3 regions of the Streptomyces brevispora genome follow, and region 3 is predicted to be linked to each of the others. Evidence: predicted binding sites of a transcription regulator. Region 3 holds the regulator's gene; each other region holds the start of a gene.

Region 1 (4,194 bases), 2.3 Mb from region 3:
CAAGGGCTTCGAGGTCGAGGGCGGTGACGACTCGCTGCCGCCGGTCTTCACCACGGTCCCGACCGACAAGAAGATCGTCTTCCTGACGATGGACGACGGGGACGACAAGGACCCCGAGCTGCTGCGGATGATGTCGGACCTGGACATCCCGTACAGCGCCTTCCTCAGCGACTACCTGGTGCGCGACGACTACGGGTACTTCAAGGACGCGCAGGCCCGCGGCGTCTCCCTCAACAACCACACGCTCAACCACCGCTACCTGCCCGGTCTCTCCCGCGACGAGCAGAAGAAGGAGATCTGCGACCAGCAGGACATCATCGAGAAGGAGTACGGAACGCGCCCCCGGCTCTTCCGCCCGCCGTACGGCAACTACAACGGCGACACCCTCCGGATCGCCAAGGCCTGCGGCATCACCGGGGTGCCCCTGTGGTCGGAGGAGGCCTTCCCCGACCACATGGAGTGGCGGGAGGAGGACCAGGACCTGCACCCCGGAGACATCATCCTCACGCACTTCCGGGGCAGGAAGGACTGGAAGGGCGCCATGCCCGACCTGGTCCGGGCCGTCATGAAGGTCATCACGGACAAGGGATACGCCGTGGCCCGGCTGGAGGACTACGCATGAGAAGGGCGCACCGGCTGCTGGCCGGACTGCTGACAGCCGGTGCGCTCCTGACCACCACCGCCGGCTGCGCGCAGTCGGTGGACCCGATCGAACGGCTGGGCCGCAAGGCGGTGCAGCGGGTGAACCGGTCGCCGAGTGCGCCGGCGGTGCGGCCGGCGCCGGCGCGCGGTGATCACGGAGCGTCGGGCGCGATGGTCGTCGTCGCCTGCGTCCGGTCGCCGGAGGACGGGCACGTCAGGCCGCCGTCCCCGCAGTCGCGTTGGTGGCCGGGTGGCCCGGTACCGCACGACGGGGCGGGGCCGGGGCCGAGGGCGGGGTGCGCGCGCCGGTGACGCCCGGAACGGTCCGGGAGCACCGGGCGTTCTCCCTGGGGCGGGACCGGTTCGAGCCGGCCCAGGCCGTGAGGTCGTACGACATGGACGCCACGAGGGGCGTGAATTGGCACTCCGCTTGACCGAGTGCTAACCGCAGTCATAGTGTCAGTGCTGGCACTCCCCACTGGAGAGTGCCAGCAGTACTGTGCGACCGGCAGGTCCGGCACCCGCGACGACGGGCCCACCTGGTCGCCCACCCAAGACTGTTAACCCCGTGAGATCTCCGAAGGGGGAGACCGGATCGTGTCGACCGCCAGCTCCAAGGTTGCGATCAAGCCGCTCGAGGACCGCATTGTGGTCCAGCCGCTCGACGCCGAGCAGACCACGGCCTCCGGCCTGGTCATTCCGGACACTGCCAAGGAGAAGCCCCAGGAGGGCGTCGTCCTGGCCGTGGGCCCGGGCCGCTTCGAGAACGGCGAGCGCCTTCCGCTCGACGTCAACACCGGCGATGTCGTGCTGTACAGCAAGTACGGCGGCACCGAGGTGAAGTACAACGGCGAGGAGTACCTCGTCCTCTCGGCTCGCGACGTGCTCGCGATCATCGAGAAGTAATTCACCCACGTTTGCTTCTGTTCTGCGCCCCTGGCCCCCTGCGAAATAACTAGCCGGGCGGCGAGGGGCGCAGTTCTTGTTCTGAGAGGACAGTTCAGCTCCATGGCGAAGATCCTGAAGTTCGACGAGGACGCCCGTCGCGCCCTCGAGCGCGGCGTCAACAAGCTTGCCGACACGGTGAAGGTGACGATCGGCCCCAAGGGCCGCAACGTCGTCATCGACAAGAAGTTCGGTGCGCCCACCATCACCAACGACGGTGTCACCATCGCGCGCGAGGTCGAGCTGGACGACCCGTACGAGAACCTGGGTGCCCAGCTGGTGAAGGAGGTGGCGACCAAGACCAACGACGTTGCGGGTGACGGTACGACCACCGCCACCGTTCTCGCCCAGGCGCTCGTCCGCGAGGGCCTGCGCAACGTGGCCGCGGGCGCGTCCCCGGCCGCCCTGAAGAAGGGCATCGACGCCGCGGTCAAGGCCGTGTCCGAGGAGCTCCTCGCGACGGCCCGCCCGATCGAGGACAAGTCCGACATCGCCGCCGTGGCCGCGCTCTCCGCGCAGGACACCCAGGTCGGCGACCTCATCGCGGACGCGATGGACAAGGTCGGCAAGGACGGTGTCATCACCGTCGAGGAGTCCAACACCTTCGGTCTGGACCTCGAGTTCACCGAGGGCATGGCCTTCGACAAGGGTTACCTGTCCCCGTACATGGTGACCGACCAGGAGCGTATGGAGGCCGTCCTCGACGACCCGTACATCCTGATCCACCAGGGCAAGATCGGCTCGATCCAGGAGCTGCTGCCGCTCCTGGAGAAGGTCATCCAGGCCGGTGCCTCCAAGCCGCTGCTGATCATCGCCGAGGACGTCGAGGGCGAGGCCCTGTCGACCCTGGTCGTCAACAAGATCCGTGGCACCTTCAACGCCGTCGCGGTGAAGGCCCCGGGCTTCGGTGACCGCCGCAAGGCCATGCTCGGCGACATCGCCACCCTCACCGGTGCGACCGTCATCGCCGAGGAGGTCGGCCTCAAGCTCGACCAGGCCGGTCTGGACGTACTGGGCACCGCCCGTCGCGTCACCGTCTCCAAGGACGACACCACCATCGTCGACGGCGGCGGCAAGTCCGACGAGGTCGCGGGCCGTGTCAACCAGATCAAGGCCGAGATCGAGTCCACGGACTCCGACTGGGACCGCGAGAAGCTCCAGGAGCGCCTGGCGAAGCTGGCCGGCGGTGTCTGCGTGATCCGCGTCGGTGCGGCCACCGAGGTGGAGCTCAAGGAGAAGAAGCACCGTCTGGAGGATGCCATCTCCGCGACCCGCGCCGCGGTCGAGGAGGGCATCGTCTCCGGTGGTGGCTCCGCTCTGGTCCACGCCGTCAAGGTCCTTGAGGGCAACCTCGGCAAGACCGGCGACGAGGCCACCGGTGTCGCGGTCGTGCGCCGCGCCGCCGTCGAGCCGCTCCGCTGGATCGCCGAGAACGCGGGCCTCGAGGGCTACGTCATCACCTCGAAGGTCTCCGAGCTCGACAAGGGCCAGGGCTTCAACGCCGCGTCCGGCGAGTACGGCGACCTGGTGAAGGCCGGCGTCATCGACCCGGTCAAGGTCACCCGCTCCGCGCTGGAGAACGCCGCGTCCATCGCGTCGCTGCTGCTCACGACCGAGACGCTGGTCGTCGAGAAGCCGGCCGAGGACGAGACCGAGGCCGGTCACGGCCACGGCCACTCGCACTAGCGTGTAGTCCCCCGCGTAGCGGTGAGGCCCGGTACTCCGCGAGGAGTACCGGGCCTTTCGCGTGGGACCGCTCGGGCAGCGTCACGCCGAGCGGGACAGCGTCTCCCCGTGGACCGGGTCCGCGAACGGACGCCCGCTCGCGAACCGTTCCAGCTCGTCCAGCGCCTGGTCCGCCATCCGGTGCAGCTCATTGCCGAGCGAGCCCGCGACATGCGGAGTGAGCAGCACGTTCGGCAGGTCGTACAACGGCGAGGGCGCGAGGGGCGGGTCGGGATGCGTCACATCCAGCACCGCGTGCAGCCGGCCGCTCGTCAGCTCGGGAAGCAGCGCGTCCTCGTCGACCAGCGAGCCCCGCGCGGTGTTGATCAGCGTCGCCCCCGTCGGCATCGCCGCCAACTGGGCCCCGCCGATGAGATGGTGCGTCTCCGGGAGCTGCGGGGCGTGCACCGAGACCACGGAACTGCTCGCGCACAGCTCGTCGAGCGAGGTGAGGCGGGCGCCCAGCCGCGCCGCCTGTTCCGCGTCGGTGTAGGGGTCGTACAGCAGGACGTCCAGATCGAAGGGGCGCAGCAGCTCGATCACCCGGCGGCCGATGCGGGAGGCCCCGATGATGCCCACCGTGCGGCGGTAGTTGCCGCTGCCGTCCAGTTCGGCGAGCCAGTCGTGGTCGGCGCGCAGGGCGCGGTAGCGGTCCGCGGAGTGCAGGACCCGCTTGCCCGCGAAGAGGATCGCGGCGAGGGTGAACTCGGCGACCGGCAGGGCGTTGGCCGCGGCCGCCGAGGTCACGGCGATGCCGCGTTCCCAGCAGGCGTCGGTGATGTGGTGCTTGACCGAGCCGGCCGCGTGCACCACCGCGCGCAGCCGCGGCGCGGCGGCCAGCACCGGCGCGGTGAGCGGCGTCGCCCCCCAGCAGGTGAACAG
Region 2 (4,194 bases), 1.9 Mb from region 3:
CCCCGCCGATGTCGCGGACAAGCCCAACATCAACCCCGGCTTCACCAAGCTGGTCAAGGCCGACAACCTCGCCCGTGAACTGGGTGTCACCGGCGGCCTGTACGTCAAGGACGACTCGGGCAACCCGACGCACTCCTTCAAGGACCGTGTCGTCGCGATCGCCGTCGAGGCCGCCCGCGCCTTCGGTTTCACCACGCTCTCCTGCTCCTCCACCGGCAACCTCGCCGGTGCGGTGGGCGCCGCCGCCGCCCGCGCCGGCCTGCGGTCCTGTGTGTTCATCCCGCACGACCTGGAGCAGGGCAAGGTCGTCATGGCCGCGGTGTACGGCGGTGAGCTGGTCGGCATCGAGGGCAACTACGACGACGTCAACCGCTTCTGCTCGGAGCTCATCGGCGACCCGCTCGGCGAGGGCTGGGGCTTCGTCAACGTCAACCTGCGCCCGTACTACGGCGAGGGCTCCAAGACGCTCGCGTACGAGATCTGCGAGCAGCTCGGCTGGCGGCTGCCCGACCAGATCGTCATCCCGGTCGCGTCCGGCTCGCAGCTCACGAAGGTCGACAAGGGCCTCCAGGAGCTGATCAAGCTCGGCCTGGTCGAGGACAAGCCGTACAAGATCTTCGGAGCCCAGGCGGAGGGCTGCTCCCCGGTCTCCGTCGCCTTCAAGGCCGGTCACGACGTGGTGCGCCCGCAGAAGCCGAACACGATCGCCAAGTCCCTGGCGATCGGCAACCCGGCCGACGGCCCGTACGTCCTGGACATCGCCCGCCGCACCGGCGGCGCCGTCGAGGACGTCAACGACGAGCAGGTCGTCGACGCGATCAAGCTCCTGGCGCGTACCGAGGGCATCTTCGCCGAGACCGCGGGCGGGGTGACGGTCGGTGTGACGCGGAAGCTGATCGAGGCCGGTCTGCTCGACCCGTCGCTCACCACCGTCGTCCTGAACACGGGTGACGGCCTCAAGACGCTGGACGCGGTGGCCGCCACCTCGCAGGCGACGGCGACGATCCGCCCGAGCCTGGACGCCTTCCGCGCCGCCGGCCTCGGCAACAGCTGACCCACCCGAGACTCCAGGAAGGGCACCCACCATGAGCGTCAAGGTCCGTATCCCCACCATCCTCCGCACCTACACGGGCGGCCAGGCCGAGGTCCCGGCCGAGGGCGCGACCCTCTCCCAGGTCATCGCGTCCCTGGAGGACAACCACCCGGGCATCGCCGCCCGCGTCCTGGACGACCAGGGCAAGCTGCGCCGCTTCGTGAACGTGTACGTCAACGACGACGACGTGCGCTTCGAGGGCGGCCTGGAAGCGGTCACCCCGGACGGCGCCGGCATCTCGATCATCCCGGCCGTCGCCGGCGGCTGCTGACCCCCAGGGACCCGGGCGGTCCCACATCACCGCGTCACCGGATTGCCCCCTCCGCGAAAGAAGCGGAGGGGGCAATTCCGAATGATTGAGCGCGGTACAGTGTGGGAAGTCCCCTCCGCTGCCCGTGCCGCCCGCATATGAGAATGCGCCTCGCCACGACAAGATGCAGCCAAAGTGCCCGATCTCCTTGCGCCATAAGTCGCCTTTGCCTGGCCCGACTTGCCCCGGAATCCTACGAGTTCCTCATGTTCGGGCGATCGGTGCTGCCCAGAATTCTCGTCCGATTGACCTGTTGCAGAGGGCAGTTGGGCAGATACATTCGGCCGCGGTCAACGCGTTCCGGCGCACACGCTCTCTCCTGTCGGAGGGTGAGTTCTGACCCGGGACCGCGAAGTGCGGTCCTGTGCAAGGGCCAGTAATAGGGGAGTTGGGCATGGCTCAGGGCACCGTCAAGTGGTTCAACGCGGAGAAGGGGTACGGCTTCATCGCGGTCGACGGTGGTGCGGATGTTTTCGTCCACTACAGCGCGATCCAGATGGACGGATACCGCACCCTCGAAGAGGGTCAGCGAGTTGAATTCGAGATCTCGCAGGGCCAGAAGGGGCCGCAGGCGGACATGGTCAAGCTCGCTGTCGGCTGAGCTCGGCACGGTTGGCCAACGACGCTACTCACGCACGGAGGGTCCGTACCCCTGGGGTACGGGCCCTCCGTGCGTCCGGACTCCTTCGCCCCCTGGACGGTTGTCCGGTTGTCCACACTCCGGAGGGGGACGCTTGCACTCTCGGGGGTCGAGTGCTAATCATTGGGCTTAGCACTCTCCGGGTGAGAGTGACAGAAACTTGGACCGGGCCGGTGAGGCCCGCAGGTCTGTCGGGGCAAGGAACCGGCAGGCGGCAGGCCGTCCGTCGCGGGCGCCACTCGGTCCGGAGAAATCCACCCCTGTCCGGGAGGACCACTTCATATGGCCAAGATCATCGCGTTCGACGAGGAGGCCCGGCGCGGTCTTGAGCGCGGCATGAACCAGCTCGCCGACGCCGTCAAGGTCACCCTCGGCCCCAAGGGCCGCAACGTCGTCCTTGAGAAGAAGTGGGGCGCCCCCACGATCACCAACGATGGTGTTTCCATCGCCAAGGAGATCGAGCTGGAGGACCCGTACGAGAAGATCGGTGCGGAGCTGGTCAAGGAGGTCGCCAAGAAGACGGACGACGTCGCCGGCGACGGTACGACCACCGCCACCGTTCTCGCTCAGGCGCTCGTCCGCGAGGGCCTGCGCAACGTGGCCGCGGGTGCGAACCCGATGGCTCTCAAGCGGGGCATCGAGAAGGCCGTCGAGGCCGTCTCCGCCGCCCTCCTGGAGCAGGCCAAGGACGTGGAGACCAAGGAGCAGATCGCTTCGACCGCCTCCATCTCCGCCGCTGACACCCAGATCGGCGAGCTCATCGCCGAGGCCATGGACAAGGTCGGCAAGGAAGGCGTCATCACCGTCGAGGAGTCCCAGACCTTCGGTCTGGAGCTCGAGCTCACCGAGGGTATGCGCTTCGACAAGGGCTACATCTCGGCGTACTTCGCCACGGACATGGAGCGCATGGAGTCGTCCCTGGACGACCCGTACATCCTGATCGTGAACTCGAAGATCAGCAACGTGAAGGACCTCCTTCCGCTGCTGGAGAAGGTCATGCAGTCCGGCAAGCCGCTGCTGATCATCGCCGAGGACGTCGAGGGCGAGGCCCTGTCGACCCTGGTCGTCAACAAGATCCGTGGCACCTTCAAGTCCGTCGCCGTCAAGGCTCCGGGCTTCGGTGACCGCCGCAAGGCCATGCTCGGCGACATCGCCATCCTCACCGGTGGCACCGTCATCTCCGAGGAGGTCGGCCTCAAGCTGGAGAACGCCGGTCTCGACCTGCTCGGCCGCGCCCGCAAGGTCGTCATCACCAAGGACGAGACGACGATCGTCGACGGCGCCGGTGACAGCGACCAGGTTCAGGGTCGCGTCAACCAGATCCGTGCCGAGATCGAGAACTCCGACTCGGACTACGACCGCGAGAAGCTCCAGGAGCGCCTCGCGAAGCTGGCCGGCGGCGTGGCCGTCATCAAGGCCGGTGCCGCGACCGAGGTCGAGCTCAAGGAGCGCAAGCACCGCATCGAGGACGCGGTGCGCAACGCCAAGGCCGCCGTCGAGGAGGGCATCGTCGCCGGTGGTGGCGTGGCTCTGCTCCAGGCCTCGGCCGTCTTCGAGAAGCTGGACCTCTCGGGTGACGAGGCGACCGGCGCCAACGCCGTCAAGCTGGCGCTGGAGGCCCCGCTCAAGCAGATCGCCGTCAACGGTGGTCTCGAGGGTGGAGTCGTCGTCGAGAAGGTGCGCAACCTGCCGATCGGTCACGGCCTCAACGCCGCGACCGGCGAGTACGTCGACATGATCGCCGAGGGCATTCTCGACCCGGCGAAGGTCACGCGCTCCGCCCTGCAGAACGCCGCGTCCATCGCCGCGCTCTTCCTCACCACCGAGGCCGTCATCGCCGACAAGCCGGAGAAGGCCGCTGCCGGCGGCGCTCCGGGCGGCATGCCGGGCGGTGACATGGACTTCTGATCCTGACGGATCGGTAGTTCCTGCACAGCCTTAGCTGTAGCTGTACGACGTCGGCCCCCGGGGAGTGATCCCCGGGGGCCGACGTCGTGCGTGCACCCCTCGTACGGGATCCACCTCTGCCGCCACCCCCGCGGTGACCCGGGCCGCCCTCGATCCGGCGCTCGTGGCCGGCCGGGGCGCGGATGTGGCCTTCGTCGAGCAGGAGGCCGAGAACGCCACGACCAACGGCACGGTCATCGGCCC
Region 3 (4,194 bases):
CCAGCACATGATCGAAGTGCGGATGGCTCAGTGCGACATGTGTCACCCTCCGGCCCAGCATCCGCTCGATCCGGGTCCGCAGTTCGACGCCCTCCCGGAGCGTCGAGCCCGTGTCGAAGAGAAGGGCCCCGTCCGCTCCGGCCACCAGTGCGACCGTCGCATCCCAGCCGGGCAGCCGCCGCCGGCCCACTCCGTCACCCAACCGCTCCCAGCCGAACTCTTCCCAAGTGGCGTCCATGCGGCGACGCTATCGGCAACGACCTGCGCGGTCTCGCGGTAGCGTGGCCGGTCGCCCTTGCTAGGGGCCCACCCCGTCGCCGTACACTGACCGGGGGGATTGCTGGCACTCGTACGGACAGAGTGCCAGGAGAAGTCCCGGGAACGACCCGAGATCGACCGAGGTATACAGCTGGAGGTGTGCGCGATGCTCAGCGAACGCAGACTCGAAGTGCTGCGCGCCATCGTCCAGGACTATGTCGGCACCGAGGAGCCCGTCGGCTCCAAGGCGCTCACGGAGCGGCACAAGCTGGGGGTCTCCCCGGCCACCGTCCGCAACGACATGGCGGTGCTGGAGGACGAGGGCTTCATCGCCCAGCCCCACACCAGCGCGGGACGCATCCCGACGGACAAGGGCTACCGGCTCTTCGTCGACCGGCTCGCGGGCGTCAAGCCCCTGTCGTCGCCGGAGCGCCGCGCCATTCAGAATTTCCTCGACGGCGCGGTCGACCTCGACGATGTCGTGGGACGTACCGTACGGCTGCTCGCGCAGCTGACCCGGCAGGTCGCCGTCGTGCAGTACCCCTCGCTGACCCGCTCGACGGTGCGGCACGTGGAACTGCTCCTGCTGGCCCCCGCCCGGCTGATGCTCGTGCTGATCACGGACACCGGCCGGGTCGAACAGCGGCTGGTCGACTGCCAGACGCCGTTCGGTGAGACCCCTCTCGCCGATCTGCGGGCCCGGCTCAACAGCCGGGTGGTGGGACGCCGCTTCACGGACGTCCCGCAGCTGGTGCAGGACCTGCCGGAATCCTTCGAGAGCGAGGACCGGGCAACCGTGTCCACCGTGCTCTCGATCCTGCTCGAAACCCTCGTCGAGGAGACGGAGGAGCGGCTGATGATCGGCGGCACCTCCAACCTCACCCGCTTCGGACACGACTTCCCCGTGATGATCCGGCCTGTGCTGGAGGCATTGGAGGAGCATGTCGTGCTGCTGAAGCTGCTCGGCGAGGCCACGGACTCAGGCATGACCGTACGAATCGGGCACGAGAACGCCCATGAGGGCCTCAACTCCACGTCCGTCGTCGCAGTCGGCTACGGTTCGGGCGACGAGGCAGTCGCCAAACTCGGCGTGGTCGGACCGACCCGCATGGACTACCCCGGAACGATGGGAGCGGTACGCGCAGTGGCTCGTTACGTCGGACAGATCCTGGCGGAGTCGTAAGTGGCCACGGACTACTACGCCGTACTCGGCGTGCGCCGCGACGCTTCGCAGGACGAGATCAAGAAGGCCTTCCGGCGGCTCGCACGCGAGCTGCACCCGGATGTGAACCCCGATCCGAAGACCCAGGAGCGGTTCAAGGAGATCAACGCCGCTTACGAGGTGTTGTCGGACGCCCAGAAGAAGCAGGTCTACGACCTCGGCGGCGACCCGCTGTCCGCCTCCGGCGGAGGTGGCGCGGGCGGATTCGGACAGGGCGGCTTCGGCAACTTCTCCGACATCATGGACGCGTTCTTCGGTACGGCGTCGCAGCGCGGACCCCGTTCGCGCACCCGGCGCGGCCAGGACGCCATGATCCGGCTGGAGATCGACCTCTCCGAGGCGGCCTTCGGCACCACCAAGGACATCCAGGTCGACACGGCCGTCGTCTGTGCGACCTGCAACGGCGAGGGCGCCGCACCCGGCACCTCGGCCCAGACCTGTGACATGTGCCGCGGCCGCGGCGAGGTCTCCCAGGTCACCCGGTCGTTCCTCGGCCAGGTCATGACCTCACGGCCCTGCCCGCAGTGCCAGGGCTTCGGTACGGTCGTGCCGACCCCCTGCCCGGAGTGCGCGGGCGACGGCCGCATCCGCTCGCGGCGCACCCTCACGGTGAAGATCCCCGCAGGTGTCGACAACGGCACCCGCATCCAGCTCGCGGGCGAGGGCGAGGTCGGCCCGGGCGGCGGCCCGGCCGGCGATCTCTACGTCGAGATCCACGAGCTGCCGCACGCGGTGTTCCAGCGGCGCGGCGACGATCTGCACTGCACGGTCACCATCCCCATGACGGCGGCGGCCATCGGCACCAAGGTGCCGCTGGAGACGCTCGACGGCCTGGAGGAGGTGGACATCAGGCCGGGCACCCAGTCCGGCCAGTCCGTCCCGCTGCACGGGCGCGGCATCACCCATCTGCGGGGTGGCGGGCGGGGCGACCTGATCGTGCACGTCGAGGTGATGACCCCGACGAAGATGGACCCCGAACAGGAACGCCTCCTGCGGGAGCTGGCGAAACTGCGCGGTGAGGAGCGGCCCACCGGCCAGTTCCAGCCCGGGCAGCAGGGCCTGTTCTCGCGCCTGAAGGACGCGTTCAACGGCCGCTAGACACGGACGGCCCCACGCATCGGCACCGTACGGGCCCGGGTTTCCGGGCCCGTACGGCATTGCGGACATAACGCGGCCGCGGGGTGCGCATCACGGGACAGGAAGGACATGGCACGATGCGGTCATGCCAACCGCATTGACCGATCTCTGCCGGTATCCGATCGTGCAGGCCCCGATGGCCGGTGGAGTCTCCTGCCCGCAGCTCGCCGCCGCGGTGGCCGAGGCCGGCGGACTCGGCTTCCTGGCCGCCGGGTACAAGACCGCGGACGGCATGTACAACGAGATCAAGCAGGTCCGCGGACTGACCGGCCAGCCCTTCGGCGTCAACCTCTTCATGCCGCAGCCCAACCTCGCCGACCCGAGCGCCGTCGAGGTGTACCGGCACCAGCTCGCGGGCGAGGCCGTCTGGTACGAGACCCCGCTCGGCGAAACCGACTCCGGCGGCGACGACGGCTACGAGGCCAAGCTCGCCATCCTGCTGGAGGACCCGGTCCCGGTCCTCTCCTTCACCTTCGGCTGCCCGAGCCGCGACACCCTCGACGCGTTCGCCGAGGTGGGCACGTACACCGTCGTGACGGTCACCACGCCCGAGGAGGCCCAGGCCGCGCAGTGGGCGGGCGCCGACGCGGTCTGCGCCCAGGGCGTCGAGGCGGGCGGCCACCAGTCCACGCACCGCGACGACCCGCAGGCCGACGGCATGGGGACCGGACTGCTCAGCCTGGTGGCCCAGGTGTGCGAGACCGTGCAGATCCCGGTCATCGCCGCCGGCGGCCTGATGCGCGGCTCCCAGATCGCCGCGGTGCTCGCGGCGGGTGCCGGCGCCGCCCAGCTCGGCACCGCCTTCATGATCTGCCCGGAGTCCGGTGCCCATCTGCTGCACAAGCAGGCCCTGACCAACCCGCTGTTCGTCCGCACCACCCTGACCCGGGCGTTCTCCGGACGCCCGGCCCGCGGCCTGGTCAACCGCTTCGTACGCGAGCACGGACCGTACGCCCCCGCCGCCTACCCGCAGCTCCATCAGCTGACCACGCCGCTGCGCAAGGCGGCGGCCAAGGCCGGGGACGCGCAGGGCATGGCACTGTGGGCGGGCCAGGGGCACCGGATGGCACGCGAGCTGCCGGCCGGCCGGCTGGTCGGGCTGCTCGCCGAGGAACTGGACGCCGCACGTGCGGCACTGAGCGCAAGGAGCACGCAGTGACGGCACCCGTCTTCGTCGTCGATCAGATGCCCGATGGGCCCGGGTTCGTCCTGGAGGGGCCGGAGGGACGGCACGCCGTCTCGGTGAAACGCCTGCGCGCCGGTGAGGACGTCGTCCTGACGGACGGCCGGGGCCGCTGGACGCAGGGCGTCGTGACGGCAGCCGAGGGCAAGGACCGACTGGTGCTCACCCTGGAGTCCGTCCGCGAGGAGCCCCGGCCCGCCACCCGTATCACCGTCGTCCAGGCCCTGCCCAAGGGGGAGCGCGGCGAGCTCGCCGTCGAGACGATGACGGAGACCGGCGTCGACGCGATCGTGCCGTGGCAGGCCGGGCGCTGCATCACCCAGTGGAAGGGCGACCGGGGTCTCAAGGCCCTGGCGAAATGGCGCGGCACGGCCCGCGAGGCCGGCAAGCAGTC

What was found. Region 3 encodes HrcA, which represses chaperone genes, less so after heat shock. Its sites were predicted from a motif close to TTNGCACTCNGNNNNNCNGAGTGCNAA; they were not measured.
Region 1: the regulator HrcA is predicted to act here: its motif matches at 1,061-1,087, upstream of groES (co-chaperone GroES).
Region 2: the regulator HrcA is predicted to act here: its motif matches at 2,137-2,163, upstream of groL (chaperonin GroEL).

Annotation. Positions count from the first base shown of each region.
Region 1 covers NZ_VIWW01000001.1:3,864,807-3,869,000, forward strand. The annotation lists gene FHX80_RS18155 (polysaccharide deacetylase family protein) at 1-622, shown strand, start outside; gene FHX80_RS18160 (hypothetical protein) at 619-954, shown strand; gene groES (co-chaperone GroES) at 1,240-1,548, shown strand; gene groL (chaperonin GroEL) at 1,651-3,273, shown strand; gene FHX80_RS18175 (hydroxyacid dehydrogenase) at 3,355-4,194, opposite strand, start outside.
Region 2 covers NZ_VIWW01000001.1:3,489,573-3,493,766, forward strand. The annotation lists gene thrC (threonine synthase) at 1-1,054, shown strand, start outside; gene FHX80_RS16265 (MoaD/ThiS family protein) at 1,086-1,364, shown strand; gene FHX80_RS16270 (cold-shock protein) at 1,798-2,004, shown strand; gene groL (chaperonin GroEL) at 2,326-3,951, shown strand; gene FHX80_RS16280 (glycosyl hydrolase family 28-related protein) at 4,016-4,194, shown strand, end outside.
Region 3 covers NZ_VIWW01000001.1:1,551,343-1,555,536, reverse strand. The annotation lists gene FHX80_RS07295 (MBL fold metallo-hydrolase) at 1-238, opposite strand, end outside; gene hrcA (heat-inducible transcriptional repressor HrcA) at 425-1,441, shown strand; gene dnaJ (molecular chaperone DnaJ) at 1,442-2,578, shown strand; gene FHX80_RS07280 (nitronate monooxygenase) at 2,703-3,776, shown strand; gene FHX80_RS07275 (16S rRNA (uracil(1498)-N(3))-methyltransferase) at 3,773-4,194, shown strand, end outside.